DNA from 2 places in the Lysinibacillus sp. KU-BSD001 genome. Region 1 is predicted to be linked to the other one. Evidence: riboswitches for the same ligand, from Rfam matches in the RefSeq annotation. Region 1 holds a riboswitch; the other holds the start of a gene.
The links. A riboswitch is a leader RNA that binds a small molecule or an ion and turns the genes downstream of it on or off. The one in region 1 is predicted to bind thiamine pyrophosphate.

Region 2: another riboswitch for thiamine pyrophosphate. It lies ahead of AAGS61_RS17005 (thiamine phosphate synthase); the one in region 1 lies ahead of thiC (phosphomethylpyrimidine synthase ThiC).

The regions. Positions count from the first base shown of each region.
Region 1 is NZ_JBDQZI010000011.1:2,707-7,883, forward strand. Features, by position in the region: gene AAGS61_RS14865 (response regulator transcription factor) at 1-215, opposite strand, end outside; gene thiC (phosphomethylpyrimidine synthase ThiC) at 424-2,199, opposite strand; TPP riboswitch at 2,409-2,523, opposite strand; gene mqo (malate dehydrogenase (quinone)) at 2,813-4,369, opposite strand; gene AAGS61_RS14880 (hypothetical protein) at 5,036-5,177, shown strand, end outside.
Region 2 is NZ_JBDQZI010000014.1:9,274-14,450, forward strand. Features, by position in the region: gene thiO (glycine oxidase ThiO) at 1-621, opposite strand, end outside; gene AAGS61_RS17005 (thiamine phosphate synthase) at 605-1,222, opposite strand; TPP riboswitch at 1,328-1,437, opposite strand; gene AAGS61_RS17010 (DUF1284 domain-containing protein) at 2,339-2,755, shown strand; gene phaC (class III poly(R)-hydroxyalkanoic acid synthase subunit PhaC) at 2,914-4,011, opposite strand; gene fabG (3-oxoacyl-[acyl-carrier-protein] reductase) at 4,054-4,830, opposite strand; gene AAGS61_RS17025 (polyhydroxyalkanoate biosynthesis repressor PhaR) at 4,912-5,177, opposite strand, start outside.

The DNA of each region.
Region 1 (5,177 bases):
TTCTCTTGTCGAATTTTCATCGTCGCCGTAATGCCATCCATTTTCGGCATCATAATATCCATAATAATGAGGTGAATCGTGTGATCGCGAATAACATCAATCGCCTCTACCCCGTTGTACGCTTTGAATATTTGATATCCTTCATTTTCTAAATAAATGCTAATCGCCCTGACAATTTCTTTATCATCATCACAAATCAAAATGTTCAATTCCATTCACTCCTCCATCGCTTCCCGATCATCTAATCACCCCTATAGGATTCGTATAAGGACATGATACTAAGTAAATCTTAACAAACTCACACACCAATTCTTAAGATTTTCTTAGTGTTTTTTCCACGTAATTGTCATTATAGTGAATTAAATGGTTGGTAGCTTCTAAAAAATAAAGAAGCACCTCCGTAGAAGTGCTTCTTTTCGCTAACTATTGATACAATGTGCCACCAGATTGTTTAAACTCTTTGGCTTTTTCCTTTAAACCTTCTTCCACTGCTTTCGTTTCTTTTTCTTTGACGCTATTGCGAATATCATGTGAGATTCTCATGCTGCAAAACTTCGGTCCGCACATCGAACAAAAATGAGCTACTTTTGCGCCTTCCGCTGGCAATGTTTCATCATGATATTCCATTGCTCGTTCAGGATCTAATGATAAATTGAATTGGTCTCGCCAACGGAATTCAAAGCGTGCTTTCGATAAGGCATCATCTCTTTTTTGCGCTCCCGGATGCCCCTTTGCTAAATCGGCAGCATGAGCAGCAATTTTATACGTAATGACGCCTTCACGTACATCGTCTCTATTTGGTAAACCTAAATGTTCCTTCGGTGTCACATAGCAAAGCATCGCCGTACCAAACCAACCAATCATCGCAGCACCAATCGCAGATGTAATATGATCATAACCTGGTGCAATATCTGTCGTCAGCGGTCCTAATGTGTAAAACGGTGCTTCCTCACAAATTTCTAATTGTTTATCCATATTTTCTTTAATAAGATGCATTGGTACATGGCCAGGCCCTTCTACCATCACTTGCACATCATGCTTCCATGCAATTTTTGTTAACTCACCAAGCGTTTCAAGCTCTGCAAATTGCGCTGCATCATTGGCATCATGAATAGAGCCTGGGCGTAAACCATCTCCAAGGGAAAAGGCTACATCGTATGCTTTCATAATGTTACAAATTTCTTCAAAATGCGTATACAGGAAGTTTTCTTGGTGGTGCGCTAAACACCACTGCGCCATAATTGATCCACCACGCGACACAATGCCTGTTAAACGGTTCGCTGTTAATGGAATATAACGAAGCAGCACACCTGCATGAATCGTGAAATAATCCACTCCCTGTTCGGCTTGTTCAATTAACGTATCACGGTAAATTTCCCATGTCAGATTTTCTACGATTCCATTTACTTTTTCAAGAGCTTGATAAATCGGCACAGTCCCCACTGGAACAGCCGCATTACGGATAATCCATTCACGTGTTGTATGAATATTTTTGCCTGTAGACAGATCCATAATCGTATCGGCGCCCCAGCGTGTAGCCCAAATCATTTTTTCTACTTCTTCTTCAATCGAAGAGGAAACCGCAGAATTCCCAATATTGGCGTTCACTTTAACATGAAAATTGCGTCCAATAATCATCGGTTCTAGCTCTGGATGATTAATATTACAAGGAATAATCGCTCGCCCTCTCGCTACCTCACTCCGCACAAATTCAGGGTCCATATTTTCCCTAATCGCAATAAACTCCATCTCTGGCGTAATAATGCCTTTTTTCGCATAATGAAGTTGGGTCACATTTCTCCCTTCCTTTGCCCACAATGGCTGGCGCTTTAAGTTCGGGAAAATGTTTTGCTGAGCACGCGGATCATGTTCATGTTTATAGCCATTGTCTTCTGGCTTTACTTGCCGTCCCTCATACATTTCTACATCTGCTCGTTCCTCAATCCATTTACTTCGAAGAGCCGTTAACCCTTTTGTGATATCGATGGAAATGCGCGGATCCGTATAAGGCCCACTTGTATCATAAACTTGCACGGGTGAATTTTCCTCTTCCCCTACTGTACTAGTCGTTGGGCTTAGTAAAATTTCTCTCATCGGCACTTTTATATCTGGTCTTGAACCAATCACATATACTTTTTTACTCCCCGGAAAATTGGACATAATCGAAATGTTTTCTTTGTTTAATGACGTTGATGACATAAAAAACTCCTCCTTTATATTTATAAAGGACGAGATCTAGATTAACCGAGTAGTAGTGAGGCAAATTAGAAAGGCACAGCGTAACTCAAATAGGTCAAGCTGATGCTACGTTTTGCAGATACTTTCCTATCCGCAAAAAAAGCTGAATCCATTTATGATAAAGATAAACGGACCCAGCTTACGATATGTATATAGACATTTGCACATATACTAAAGATTTCTAACTTCCCTACGCTGGCATGATCCAGATCAGGTCCAAAGGGTCAAGAAACTTCAATGCGTTTCCCTCTCAGCCCAACTCATTGGACTCCCCTAGTTAACACTATTCAATTACTGCCATTGTACATTATTTCCATCTAAAATAAAAGGATACTTTTCAACTATTTCCTGATAAACGCGTTTGGATAGAACTTTCTGTTAATATAGTTTAATCTTTGGGCATAACGATTGACTTTAAACACTAACCTACATGTTTTTGACCGAATACCGCTGCGTTTTGACCGTTTACCATGAGTTTTAAAATGACTTATATAGGTGCACGTTTTGTCAAATAACTGAAAAAAACCTTCAATCTAAAATAGATTGAAGGTTTTTTGTTTTCTATACAAAAGAATTAGCTATGCACTAGCTCTTTTTCGCTTAGTTCAAGTGCCTCTGCTGTTGAAGCATGAATTTCACGTAGAAGCTCTGGGTGATCCATTAATGATAAACCGTAAGAAGGGATCATTTCTTTAATTTTTGGCTCCCACTCTTTCATATTTTGTGGGAAACAACGTTTGATTACTTCCAGCATAACGTGTACGGCAGTAGAAGCACCTGGAGAAGCGCCTAGTAACGCTGCAACTGAACCATCCGCTGCTGTAATAACCTCTGTACCGAATTGAAGCGTTCCTTTACCGCCCGCTTCAGTATCTTTAATAACTTGTACACGTTGACCTGCTACGATAATATCCCAGTCATCTGCTTTCGCATTCGGGATAAAATCACGTAACTCTTCAATACGTTGTTCTTTTGATAACATGAGCTGCTGAATTAAGTACTTTGTTAAAGCCATTTCTTTAACACCCGCCGCTAATAATGTTGTAATATTATGCGGTTTTACAGAAGCGAATAAATCCATATTTGAACCTGTTTTTAGGAACTTCGGTGAGAAGCCTGCAAATGGTCCGAATAATAATGATTTTTTGTTATCGATATAGCGTGTATCAAGGTGAGGAACAGACATTGGTGGTGCACCCACTTTAGCTTTTCCGTATACTTTTGCATTGTGTTGCTCAACGATTTCTGGATTGTTACACGCTAAGAATAATCCACTAATTGGGAATCCACCGATATGTTTCCCTTCAGGAATACCTGTTTTTTGTAATAGCTCTAAGCTGCCTCCACCTGCGCCAAGGAAGATGAATTTTGCATAGTGGTAATGCATTATACAAGCATCGTTATCGTACACTTTTACTTCCCATAAACCGTCTTTCGTACGTTTAAGGCTCTCAACACTATGATTGTAGTGAACATCTACGTTTTGCGTTTGTAAATGACTAACTAGCATACGTGTTAACGCACCAAAGTTAACGTCTGTACCTGTGTCGATTTTTGTCGCCGCGATACGGTCGTTCGCTGGACGGTCTTGCATCATTAGCGGAATCCATTCTTTTAATGTTTCCGGATCATCAGAAAACTCCATTCCTTGGAATAATGGATTTTGTGACATTGTTTCGAAACGTTTCTTTAAAAACTTGATATTTTCTTCACCTTGTACCATACTCATATGAGGTAACGGCATAATGAAGTCTTGTGGATTACGAATTAAATTATTTTTTACTAAATATGACCAAAACTGCATTGAAACTTGGAATTGTTCGTTAACATTAATTGCTTTTTTAATGTCAACCGAGCCATCCGGTTTTTCAGAAGTGTAGTTAAGCTCGCACAGTGCTGCATGCCCTGTACCAGCATTATTTAATTCGTGAGAGCTTTCCTCTCCTGCTTTTTCAAGCTTCTCAAATACTTTAATATTCCAGTCCGGTGCTAATTCTTTAATGAGTGTCCCTAAAGTCGCACTCATAATTCCGGCACCAATTAAGATAACGTCTGTTGTATTCTCTCTGTTACTCATTTTTACCTTCCTTTTATATCTTAAGATTTGCAGAAAGGATGCAAGCGCTCCCATTGTAGGCGTCATAGCAAGCCAAGGCGCGACCTAGGAACACACCTTTCTTTTCTGTATCATTTATAACCATATCATAGTCTATCACAATTATTAATAGATTAAAACATCTACTACCTATAGGATATTTATAAGCCATTCAAAATCAGGGAAAAGCGAGAATTTTTAGACATTAAAAAGATATCTAGCTCTTTTGTAGATGGTTCAAAATATCGTCACATTCTCGAAACCTAAAAATATTACTTGTTTTAATTACTCATTCAAGTTATAATAAATCCTTATATCTTTCTAGTTTCTCACCATCACTTAAGTTTGTCCCCGGTTCTGACTTCACTCCAATCGATAAGCATCTCGTCTATGACTAGTTGATCACCGACTTTCGGCGGATAACTTATTATATAATAATTTCTCACATAACTACATATTCTATTGGCATGATTCATACAAAAACCCCTAGAACTTTTTAGTCCTAAAGGTGCATCATTGGCTCTATTTCATATCGTTTCTCTATATTCCCTAAATTATCTTGCCCTTACTTAAAATAATACGTTTTACAGCTTAGTCACTTATCTTGTGCCTGATACATAAATTAAATTGATACTTCTAGCATTTATGAAAATGCAATTAGCATTGAGACAATGGCGATTTTCAAAAAGGAAAGGAATGGCTATGGTAAATTTTCAATCTTTTCGTGGCGTTATTACGCAGATCAATGATTTTTTCGTTGGGCAAAATGGAGAAAGCGAAGGCTGTTATACACTCATGACTGTAGAAAACGGAAATGGCGGCATCGTCAATTTTGTCGTCTCCC
Region 2 (5,177 bases), on a different contig from region 1:
GCTCCAAGCACCACTGGCAATCACAACGCGCTTTGCTTCCACAAGTCCTCGTGTTGTTTCAATTAGAAAATTGTCATGCTGTTTTTGGATGTGTAGCACCTTTGTATAGTCAAAAATGGATGCTCCAAGAACTTGAGCGCTTTTAGCAAAAGCCTGGCATACACCAATCGGTAACACATTAATATCGTCTTGGATATATGCTGCACCTACTATATGAGGGGAAACATCTCGTTCTAGTTTTCTTACTTCCTCTGCTTCAAGCCATGTAACAGTAGGTTGCGCTAACATGGCCGCTAATTCTTTTTTGTCACGATCAGAAAAGGCAAGCTTTAAAATCCCGCCCTTTCTATACCCCAAGTCGATACCACTTAACGCATATAATTCCTCTTTTAACTTCGAATAAAGAGACTGACTATATCTTGCAAAAGGGAAAAAAACATTGACATCCCCTTCACACTCCGAATGAGCACCGAGCATGCCTGCCGCTGCACTTGTCGCTTTTGCGCCGATTTGACTTTCCTCAAACACCGCTACGTCGATTTGCTCTTTTGCTAAATAGTAAGCAATGGCACTTCCAATAATCCCGCCACCAATGACGGCTACTTCATAGCTTGTTTTCATATTTGACCACCTCATCGAATTGACTTGCTGCAGCGAATGGATTTTCTGCCGAAAAAATACCGGACATCACAGCAATGCCGTCCGCTTGTATATGTTGTAATGCCTGTACTTGGTCTAACTTAATCCCACCAATTGCAAAGACAGGAATCTTCAAATATTTTTTCATCTGAAGAATCGGGGCAAGACCATGCGGAGCCTTTCCTTTTTTGCTATTCGTTTCAAAGCAATGACCATATAACACATAGTCAGCCCCTTGTCGCTCCGCCTCTTGTGCGCCTTCATAATCATGTACAGACTTCCCTACCTTGATATGTGGAAATAACGCCTTCACCTTTTGTACAGGTAACCCCTTTTCTGGCAAATGCACCGTTTGAATGCCACTACATAATGCAACATCCAATCGATCATTTAAAATAAGCTTCCCTTTTTCAATACCACCCTCGTCTAAATAGTGAAGCAATGTCATGACTTCTTTTACTGTCTTTGTCTTTTCTCGTATTTGGATAAAGTCGACGTTGTGCTGAATTTGGAGTATTTTCTTTGCCAGTTCCAGCACTGTATGCGAATCATCCGTTACTGCCATCAGCTTCATGTTAGACATGCACCCTCCTTTTGGCGATTTTTACAAATAAAAAAAACCACTCTCCTGAAAAGGAAAGTGGTTCTGTTTGAATAAGATCCATGTACAAAAAAGTACACAAAAAACCCCAACATCACTCTACTTCCCTACGCAGATACAAATCTGATCAGGTTGTGAGGGTTTAAAAGTAACTACTTTCTTCTCAGCCCTTATCAAGGGATCCCCTAGTAAAATTTCAATTTATTCAATTATTATGAATTTAACCATCATTCTATTACACAAATGTTGAAATAGCAAGAAGGCTTTTCAAATATGTTACAAGTATCTCCACTTCAATTCATGTCGTAATCGCATAAGTTCTCCCTTTTCATATAGATATTTATGTTCTCTTATCTAGGTATCTCGTAATGAGCAAAAACTCATCCTAAAAATACCAGGTCAATAGTACAAGGTATGTATCATAGCCTCCGCGCTTTGCCACAGCCTACACAGGAGCTAAAACAGGCACGGCCTGTTTGGATCTCCTGTTCCTGCTCCTGACGCTGCGCTTTCGTCGCAAAGAAAATCTTGGCTCCTGTGGCTATGGCGCGCTACGGCAAAAGTGAATACTTCTCGATATGCTAGAAAACCAGTTCTCTTCTCTAAAAGAAATCAATTTCTTTCTATTTGCAAGTATAATTGCCCAGCCTCTACCGTAATGAATGAGCAGCTTTCTTTATTTTTAGCAACCGATTATTTATGAAACAATAGTTGCTTGTAGCGGAGGCACGAGAGTGTAGCTGACGGCATACGCCTTTCGCTACAGAGCAAAGCTTCCTACGGGAAAAGCGATAGAAGAACAAAGGCTAAAACCGTCACGTCCTGTGACAACGCCTTTGTGACCAACATCATGTTGGCCTCAAGACCCCGCAGGAAATTTATTTGCGACGAAAGCGCAGCGACAGGAGCAGCGAAGGATGAGCGACGAGGAGGCTTGGTCTCGCCCGTGGAAAGCGAGTGCCGCAGCGGAAAGCAATGGTTACTCAAATGGAAATATATATTTGTGAATTTTCTCATTATGAGTAGTATGATAAAATATAAGTTAACTACTAACACAATAATGTTTACATAAAATCATTACATACGGAGGAAAGTATTATGTACAAACTACGCGGGCATCACCTTTTTTGCCTTTTAGGGTATCGAGGAATGGGCTACTCTAAAGAATACGTAGAAAATATGACGCGCATCCATCAAACATTGAGAGCTAATCCAAAAACACTTGTGCAGCTTGTTAAAGGCCCTGATCATTTATGCGAAAAGTATCCTAACTCTGGCGAATATCATTGTCAAGATGACAATATTTATGATAGAGATGCTGTCATTTTAGAAAAGCTCGGTCTTCATATTGGACAAATTGTAAGTTGGGAAGACATTGAATCCTCCGTCCAACAACATGTCATCCCAAGTGATATTGGCATCGTTTGTGAAACATGTTCTTGGCGCTCTTACGGGGTATGTGAGGAAGGGGTTCAGCGAATTACTACAGGAAACGGGTTGTGGGAAGTGAAATAGACTGCATAAACGTCTCTTTACTTGTAGTATGATGCTTTCCTATAGCAATCTCCCCTGTTACTACCCTTGATTTTTTCAAAAAAAAATACGTAAACAGACAAAAGAAGCACTCAATCATTTTGGCGTACAAAATGATTGAGTGCTCTCTTTTTTAACGACTAAAGTGAATTTTCCTTAAGCCATTTTTCAATATAAGGATAAATTTCATTTACTGCACGACGACCTGTACATACAGAAACGTGACCTGTTTGCACATCATGCAATGTCTTATTTTTGCTTGATACTTTATCATTCAGTGGCTTAATTTGTTGTGGTAAAACGATATTGTCACGAAGAGCACAAATATTCAATAGATTCGCTTTAATATTAGCTAGCTTTACTTGTTGTCCACGGACTTCTAATTCATCATTCATTAATTTATTATCCTGATAAAAGTCCCCAATCCATTGTCTATATGCTTCACCTGGGAAAGGCACGCCATCATTCAACCATTTTTGCATTAATTTCCAATTTAAAACCGACTCTTCATTATCCACACGATTCGCTAAATTGATATATGTCCCTAATGTATTAGAAACTGGACTTAGCAATTTATTTCCATAGTCAATCATTTCAAATGGAATATTGCCTAATGTATCAACTAGTTTATCTAATTGGAAATAATCTTTGTCTAACCAGTTCGTATATAAACCGGCATCTTCAAAATCGATTGGCGTTGTCATTAATACTAAATTACGAATTGGCAGGATATCATTATACAAGGCTGTGAAAATAGCCGTCATTGTACCGCCCATGCAGTATCCAAACATCGTAATTTCTTTCGCATTGGAAATCTTCAATATTTTTTTCACTGCTCGAGGTATATAGTCGACGATATAATCATCTAACTTCATATGACGATCTTCGTAACCTGCTGTACCCCAATCTAGTAAATAAACATCATGACCTTGCTCCGTTAAATGTTCAATGAGGCTGTTACCCGGATAAAGATCCAAAATATACGGTTTATTGATCAGTGCATAAATCATTAAAATCGGCACTTTATTTGTTTTTTTCGCATTTGGCTGGAAGCGGTATAGCTTCGCTTTATTTTTTGTCCACACCACTTCTTTTGGTGTTTGACCAACTTGTGGATCAGCATCCTTCGTAAGCACTGCACTTACACGTTTGAATCGTTCAATATCACTTGAAAATGGGATGGAATAAGCAAAACGATCCATCCATTCCTCAAATGGCTTTGTATCTAAGTTAATCATGGAACTCCTCCTAGTTAATGGTTTCTATTGGCGCGCTAAAATTTACATGTATAATCCACCATTAACATTAATTGCTTGGCCGGTTACAAAGCTTGCTTGCACTAAATATAGAACGGCTTCTGCCACTTCACTTGGTTGACCTAATCGTGGAATCGGCACTTTTGAAACGATTGATTGTTTTACATCTTCCGGCATCTCTGCAACCATCTCTGTTTCAATATACCCTGGACAAATGGCATTTACAGTAATCCCTTTGCTTGCTGTTTCTAAAGCTAAAGATTTTGTAAAACCTAGTAAGCCTGCTTTCGTTGCAGCATAGTTCGTTTGACCAAATGCCCCCGCCTGACCAACGATTGAACTAATGTTAATAATGCGCCCAAATTTTTGTTCCAACATATGTTCAATCACTTGTTTTGTTGTATTGAAAACCCCTGTTAAATTGACATCTAATACTTGATCCCAATCTTCTTTTTTCATTTTACGGAATGAACGGTCTTTCGTAATACCAGCATTATTAATCAAGATATCCACTTTACCGAAGTGCTTGATTGTTTCATCAATTAATTTTTGCGTATCTTCTGGAACGGCTACATTCGCTTGAACCGCTAAAACTGTCCCATCATTTTCTTCAATTTGCTGAACTACCTCAAGCATACATTCTGTCCCTTGTTGATAAGTCGCTACTACTTTTGCACCGTTTTTGGCTAAAGTTTTTGCGATTTCTGCCCCGATACCACGTGATGCGCCAGTCACAATCGCCACTTTCCCTAGTAATGGTTTTTGAATCTCAACTTGGTTTTCTTGTAATAATACTGACATTAACAATCTCTCCTCTTAATTTAATATTCATTTGCTTTTTCGAAATATCATTTACTTCGATTTTTTGTAAATATATTTTACTTAGCTATTTGAATTACGCGGAGGCGAAGCAGGAGGGGTGCTCGGTTTAGAAAGTAATTCAATGACCGTATCCAATTTTTTATCTAATTTCGTGACAGCTCGCTTTAAAGACTCAATTTCTTTTGTTGTATTTTCTGTTACGTTATCTAATTGATCTTCTAAATCAATAACTTTCGTTTCAACATTGATAATTAATGATGCCGTATTGGCCACATCCTCACGAGTAGGGACATTAATTTGCTTCAAGTAAGACTCTGTAATGACAT